One region of the Sutcliffiella sp. NPDC057660 genome, then DNA from elsewhere that is predicted to be linked to it. Evidence: a T-box and tRNA genes for the amino acid it is inferred to sense, from the RefSeq annotation. Region 1 holds a T-box; the other holds one or more tRNA genes.
What was found. The T-box of region 1 lies ahead of ACFVAD_RS18045 (glutamine--tRNA ligase/YqeY domain fusion protein). A T-box ahead of a tRNA ligase gene usually reads a tRNA of that ligase, here a tRNA-Gln.

Region 1 (3,463 bases):
CTTCATTCGGAGAGTCACTGAACTGATTCCGTTGGTACAAGCTGGTCTATGCCTGGGACGGATAGCTACACAAAAACCTGTAGACAAACCCGAATTACTTTGAGTTTGTCTACAGTCTGAAGCAGGGAGTCATGGACTTCCTGCTTTTTCATATCCGTCTTGTTTTCGGATGCAACTTGACCTTTATCTTCCGGGCTTTCCTGTCCAGGAGTCCTTCAATGGGACAATCCTGTTGAAGATCAGCGTATTTTCCGTTGAGTGCTTATCCAGGCAAAAATAACCGTGGCGTAGAAATTGGAATCTATCTTCGACTTTTACATTTTTCATCCAAGATTCGATTCTGCAATTTTTCAGGACTGTTTTCGATTTTGGATTGATTTTCTGCTCCCATGTTTTTTCTGTATCCTTTACACTGTCTTCATCTTCGAACAGTTTTTCAAAAAGATGAACCTCCGCAGTTTCGCTGTTCAATGCGGAAACCCAATGAATAGTCCCCTTGACTTTTCTTCCGGTGAACCCCGTTCCGCTTTTGGTTTTTTGATCATATGTGCATCTAAGCTCCAATATCTCCCCTGTAGCATCATCTTTAATCACTTCATTACACTTAATGAAATAGGCACCCTTCAAGCGGACTTCGGAATGTAAGGATAGTCTTTTAAATCCTTTAGCCGGCACTTCCATAAAGTCCTCTCTTTCTATATACAGCTCTTTTGAAAAGAGAACATCCCTGTGGCCTAACTCTTTGTTTTCTGTATTATTTTCAATTGATAGAAGTTCGGTCTTGTCTTCAGGATAATTGGTTATCGTAACCTTCAAAGGGTTCAATACCGCCATCGCACTATTCGCTTTTGTTTTCAACTCATTTCTAAGTGTGCTTTCCAGCATGGCAATATCCACAATGCTTTGATGCCTGATAAAACCGATGTCATTTATGAAATTTCTTATGCTGCCTGGAGTGAATCCCCTTCTCCTTAGCCCGCTTATAGTAGGCAATCTCGGGTCATCCCATCCATCTACAACATTTCCTGTTACCAATTCCCGCAGATACCGTTTACTTGTCACAACACCGGTTATATTAACTCTTCCAAACTCCCTCTGCTTTGGTGGTTGAATTATATTCAGTTCTGTCAGCACCCATTCGTACAGTGGGCGATGGTCTTTGAACTCTATCGAGCAGAATGAGTGGGTGACACCTTCAATAGCGTCCTGTATCGGGTGGGCAAAATCATACATGGGATAAATACACCATTGGCTGCCCGTTCTATAATGGCTTGCATGGATAATCCGGTACAGAATAGGATCCCTTATATTCATGTTTGGGGATGCCATATCAATCTTTGCTCTTAACACCATCGAGCCTGTTGGAAATTCGCCATTTTTCATCTTCAAAAATAACTTGAGGTTTTCTTCTACCGGCCTTTCCCTATAAGGGCTGTTTTTCCCAGGCTCTGTCAGGGTACCGCGAAATTCCCTCGTCTCCTCCTGAGACAATCCGCACACATAGGCTTTTCCGGATTTTATTAAGCTGATTGCTGCATCGAATATCTCGTTTGAATAATCCGATCCATAAAATATCCGATCACCGGGAGGATAGCCGAGCCAATTCATGTCTTCAATGATGGAATCGACATATTCGCTTTCTTCTTTTAAAGGATTCGTATCGTCAAAGCGGAGGTTGAAATCTCCATTGAAATGTTGAGCAATCCGGTAGTTCATATTAATCGCATAGGCACTTCCGATATGAAGATGACCATTCGGTTCTGGAGGGAACCTTGTGCAAATCGTTCTACTGTATGCTCCGTTTTCCAAATCCTCGATAATGACCCTTTCCAAACTGTTATGGTTCGCTTCCGTTTTCCCGTCCATATTAGACCCTCCTAAGATTATTAGTGTTTTTATCCAATAAAAAAAATCCCACCCCCAAGACTCATTCAGTCTTGGGGACGAGATTTTAGATCCGTGGTACCACCCCAGTTTGTCAATATGTTGCCATATTAACCTCATCAGGTACGGTATTAATTCAATACGTATACCCTAGCCCTATAACAGGAGCACCTGTCACACTATCCCTAAAAAGTTCCAATGTGAATGCTCAGAGCCTTGGTTCGATAAATCATTCTTACTCCTTTTCAGCTTCCGGAGCTCTCTGCAAAGAATTAATTTTATCTACTCTTCTCATCATCGCAATTACAATTCTTGGTTATTAAATTATCAAATATCTTATCAATGTCTTAATCAAATGTAAAGATACTTCCCGCAAAAATTTTAAGAAGGAGCATAAGATCCCTTTTTCGGGAAAAATCTTGTGAAAATTAAGTTTTTTTGAAATAATTGGTATTAGGTAACAGAGGATTATTTTTTAGGATGTGATTTTTCTTGCTGAAAATGAAAGATATTCAAGCTGTATTTATTGACCGCGATGGAACCATTGGTGGTACGGGGCATTTTATTCATCCAAGGGAATTTACTCCTTATCCGTTTAGTCTATCTGCTTTTCAGCTGTTAAAGGACAATGGAATAAAAATGTTTGCATGCACGAACCAGCACAGGATCAGCAGAGGTGAAGCGACAATCAATGATTTTTCCAAAGAATTCATGTCCTATGGCTTTGATGATGTTTTCATTTGTCCGCATAGTCATACTGAAGGGTGTGACTGCCACAAGCCGAATCCGGGATTATTGTTGGAAGCTGCTAAAAAACATAACATAGACTTAACAAAAACCGTTTTCATCGGGGATGTTGGAGAAACCGATATGCTAGCTGCACATTCAGTGGGTGCAACAAAAATATTGGTTTTGACAGGATGGGGCAGGAGCTCACTCGCTGCGTACCGTCAAAAATGGAAAGAAGTGGAGCCTGATTTTGTAGCTGAAAATCTATTGGATGCTGTGAAATGGATGCTAGATCAATAAAAATTCGAATTGGATACAAAGGTGTTTTTTCGTGATTAAAAGTCATGCTGAAGCAGGACCGATGTTTTCCGCACTGAAGAGGTTGAATAAACCAGCCCAACTTGTGCTCTATGATGAAGATCACCATCAAAGTTCATGGCGCCAGGAAAACATCGATGACTATTATCAACAAGTCTTCGAGTGGTTAGGGAAGTTTCTGTAAGTGTTTAACAAGTAACATAATTCTAAAGAATTTCAATTAGTTAATATTCATTACCTTGTAAAATATTCTTTAGGAGAAGGATAGTATCTATGCAATGCAATATAAGGAAGCTTATCTAGAATAGGATAAGCTTCTATGAGTGTTCTTTTTTTGGTTTTTTATATAGATATTTGGACTCCCGCTAGAAGAAAGGATGAAGGAAATGACAGTTGATAGAAAAGTATTTTTGGAATGGGGTAAGGCTCTCCTAATCGCTATGGCATTAGCTTTTATTGTAAGATCTTTGTTATTTTCACCTATTGTAGTGGATGGGGAATCAATGGAATCTACTCTAGAAGATCAAGAACG
Region 2 (3,463 bases), on a different contig from region 1:
GAGGACTTAACCCAAAAACAATGAACGACACTTGTGAATCTTGGTAAGAAAAAACGTTATCTAGTTTTGAAGGAATATAGCAAAAAAACGCTTGATTTTCTTCAAAGATATATTATAATAATATTTGTCTGGTAATGATGGCGAAGAGGCCACACCCGTTCCCATACCGAACACGGAAGTTAAGCTCTTCAGCGCCGATGGTAGTTGGGGGTTGTCCCCCTGTGAGAGTAGGACGTTGCCAGGCTGATATTGATCCACCATAGCTCAGCGGTAGAGCATTCGGCTGTTAACCGAAGGGTCGTAGGTTCGAATCCTACTGGTGGAGCCATATTATGGAGAGCTGTCCGAGTGGCCGAAGGAGCACGATTGGAAATCGTGTAGACGGTCAACGCCGTCTCAAGGGTTCAAATCCCTTGCTCTCCGCCATTATTTGTTGGCCCGTTGGTCAAGCGGTTAAGACACCGCCCTTTCACGGCGGTAACACGGGTTCGAATCCCGTACGGGTCACCATAGTTTTTTCGCGCTAGCGAAAATAACTTTCCCCATACATAGGAGGATTAGCTCAGCTGGGAGAGCATCTGCCTTACAAGCAGAGGGTCGGCGGTTCGATCCCGTCATCCTCCACCATTAAGTTTTTATAGAATACTATAACTTAATTATTATTATCGCGGGGTGGAGCAGTCTGGTAGCTCGTCGGGCTCATAACCCGAAGGTCGCAGGTTCAAATCCTGTCCCCGCAACCAAAATGGTCCCGTGGTGTAGCGGTTAACATGCCTGCCTGTCACGCAGGAGATCGCCGGTTCGATCCCGGTCGGGACCGCCATTTATAAGGCTCGGTAGCTCAGTTGGTAGAGCAATGGACTGAAAATCCATGTGTCGGCGGTTCGATTCCGTCCCGAGCCACTTTGATTCTTTCACGTAGTGAAAATAATCATCCTTTCTCATTTGCCGGTGTAGCTCAGTTGGTAGAGCAACTGACTTGTAATCAGTAGGTCGTGGGTTCGACTCCTATCGCCGGCACCACATATATGGAGGGGTAGCGAAGTGGCTAAACGCGGCGGACTGTAAATCCGCTCCTTAGGGTTCGGCAGTTCGAATCTGCCCCCCTCCACCATTTTTTTAAAAAGAGTAACATATTCATCTATAGGGGCATAGTTTAACGGTAGAACAGAGGTCTCCAAAACCTCCGGTGTGGGTTCGATTCCTACTGCCCCTGCCAATTATATTCATATTGTGGCGGTTGTGGCGAAGTGGTTAACGCACCTGATTGTGGTTCAGGCATTCGTGGGTTCGATTCCCATCAGTCGCCCCATTATTTTTAAATGATTGATTTAGTCATATAGATCAATACAAATAGCATAAATATTAAAAGCAATATTATTGGGCTATAGCCAAGCGGTAAGGCATCGCACTTTGACTGCGACATGCGTTGGTTCGAATCCAGCTAGCCCAGCCATTTTGCGGAAGTAGTTCAGTGGTAGAACACCACCTTGCCAAGGTGGGGGTCGCGGGTTCGAATCCCGTCTTCCGCTCCAAAAAAAATTCAGGTGGCATAGCCAAGTGGTAAGGCCAAGGTCTGCAAAACCTTTATCACCGGTTCAAATCCGGTTGCCACCTCCACTATTCAAAAACGAAGGCTTATAACTATATAAGCCGGGGTGGCGGAACTGGCAGACGCACAGGACTTAAAATCCTGCGGTAGGTGACTACCGTACCGGTTCGATTCCGGTCCTCGGCACCATTTGAATAGTTGAGTTATTGTTATGCCGGTGTGGCGGAATTGGCAGACGCGCACGACTCAAAATCGTGTTCCTCTGGAGTGCCGGTTCGACCCCGGCCACCGGTACTTATTTTATAGACAAGTTATCCAACCTGTCTATGCGGGTGTAGTTTAATGGTAAAACCTCAGCCTTCCAAGCTGATGTCGTGGGTTCGATTCCCATCACCCGCTCCATACATAGTATATAACGCAGTGTCTCGTTTCTTGAAAACGATGCATTGCGTTTTTTAATTTGTTCATATATGGGTACGAATGAAAATGCCCCTTCTAGTTTAAAGAAGAGGCTCTCCATTTACATGGTTCTGTTTATGTGGGACAAGGAACCTGTCCCCACCATGACCACGCGTCCCGTGCCGCCATGGACCTGGGTGAACATTTTTAGAATGGCTTCCAGCATTTCTTGGCATTCTGTATTGTCCATGGAGGGTTTAAGGTATATGATATGTACTGCTGAGGTGGTGGCTTCTGTGATGGCTGTTCTTTTGCTGTCTACAAAGGGACTGCCGAAGGAGCTTGTGGCGTCTTTTGTATGTACCATGTTATGAAGGGTGACTTCACGGCCGTTCAGTCCTTCGTAGGTGTTATCTTCCTCTCCAATTGTGATGGAGATATCCCCGTTAATCTTAGTGGAATCATAGATGCCAAGAGGGATTTCATATTTCAGGGAAAAGAAATTATTCAGGTCTACAGCAGAGTTGAAAGGCTCCAGGAACTGTCCTTTTTTTATACGGCGATAAAGGGCTTCCACTGAAGGACGATATCTGGAAGGGTCTGTTCCGGTCTGTTTGAAAATAGATCGCCATTCCATTATTCCCGGAATGTCTTTCATCTCTTTATCCACTAGGTCTATGTTCAAGGATTCCTGGAATAATCGGATCCTTCCTTTCAGCATTTGAGGAGAGCTGCCAATTGTGATATCTTCATAGAATATGATACCGAATTTTGCATTGGGGATAAGTTCTTTGACTGTAGATTCCAGCGTTACTCTCATACTTTTCATCCCTTCCATTGTTTTCAATATGGTAAGTGTAACATATTTCGTTTAGGATATAGAAATGATGACTGATAGAAAGGCTTTAAGCCGTTTTTATAAAGGAGGTGTTTATTTTGAATATAGCCAACCAGAAGCTGAAAGACGAGATAATTGCTTTTAGCAAAGAGATTGGTATCGATAAAATCGGATTTGCAAGTGCAGGTGTCTTTACCGGATTGAAGGAGAGGCTTCGGGTTCAGCAGGAAAACGGGTTTCAGTCCGGCTTTGAGGAGTCGGATATTGAGAAGAGGACGAATCCTGAATTGCTGCTTCCAAGAGCTAAATCAATCATTGCCATCGCCTTGGCCTATCCGTCGAAGCTAAAGGATGCTCCACGGAGTACACGGGAGGATCGGAGAGGGATTTTCTGCCGTGCTTCCTGGGGAGTGGATTATCATCATTTATTAAGGGATAAGCTCCAGCAGCTGGAGGCATTCATAAGGGAGAAACATCCTGATGCATCTATGAAATCAATGGTTGATACAGGTGAGCTTAGTGACCGTGCTGTAGCGGAACGTGCAGGGATCGGCTGGAGCGGTAAGAATTGTGCAATCATTACTCCCGAGTTTGGGTCTTATGTGTACCTTGGGGAAATGATTACGACCATTGCCTTTGAGCCGGATCAGCCTTTGGAGGATAATTGCGGTACT

Region 2: it encodes a tRNA-Gln, which carries the amino acid that the T-box ahead of ACFVAD_RS18045 (glutamine--tRNA ligase/YqeY domain fusion protein) is inferred to sense. The anticodon was not compared.

What each region holds. Positions count from the first base shown of each region.
Region 1 covers NZ_JBHVHV010000016.1:15,466-18,928, forward strand. The annotation lists gene ACFVAD_RS18045 (glutamine--tRNA ligase/YqeY domain fusion protein) at 184-1,866, opposite strand; T-box leader at 1,937-2,191, opposite strand; gene ACFVAD_RS18050 (HAD-IIIA family hydrolase) at 2,386-2,913, shown strand; gene ACFVAD_RS18055 (hypothetical protein) at 2,945-3,115, shown strand; gene lepB (signal peptidase I) at 3,318-3,463, shown strand, end outside.
Region 2 covers NZ_JBHVHV010000004.1:274,692-278,154, reverse strand. The annotation lists rRNA gene rrf (5S ribosomal RNA) at 128-244, shown strand; tRNA gene ACFVAD_RS06110 (tRNA-Asn) at 254-328, shown strand; tRNA gene ACFVAD_RS06105 (tRNA-Ser) at 335-426, shown strand; tRNA gene ACFVAD_RS06100 (tRNA-Glu) at 436-510, shown strand; tRNA gene ACFVAD_RS06095 (tRNA-Val) at 552-627, shown strand; tRNA gene ACFVAD_RS06090 (tRNA-Met) at 667-743, shown strand; tRNA gene ACFVAD_RS06085 (tRNA-Asp) at 748-823, shown strand; tRNA gene ACFVAD_RS06080 (tRNA-Phe) at 831-903, shown strand; tRNA gene ACFVAD_RS06075 (tRNA-Thr) at 948-1,023, shown strand; tRNA gene ACFVAD_RS06070 (tRNA-Tyr) at 1,031-1,114, shown strand; tRNA gene ACFVAD_RS06065 (tRNA-Trp) at 1,146-1,219, shown strand; tRNA gene ACFVAD_RS06060 (tRNA-His) at 1,237-1,312, shown strand; tRNA gene ACFVAD_RS06055 (tRNA-Gln) at 1,382-1,456, shown strand; tRNA gene ACFVAD_RS06050 (tRNA-Gly) at 1,461-1,535, shown strand; tRNA gene ACFVAD_RS06045 (tRNA-Cys) at 1,547-1,620, shown strand; tRNA gene ACFVAD_RS06040 (tRNA-Leu) at 1,653-1,741, shown strand; tRNA gene ACFVAD_RS06035 (tRNA-Leu) at 1,766-1,846, shown strand; tRNA gene ACFVAD_RS06030 (tRNA-Gly) at 1,881-1,954, shown strand; gene ACFVAD_RS06025 (B3/B4 domain-containing protein) at 2,073-2,771, opposite strand; gene queG (tRNA epoxyqueuosine(34) reductase QueG) at 2,888-3,463, shown strand, end outside.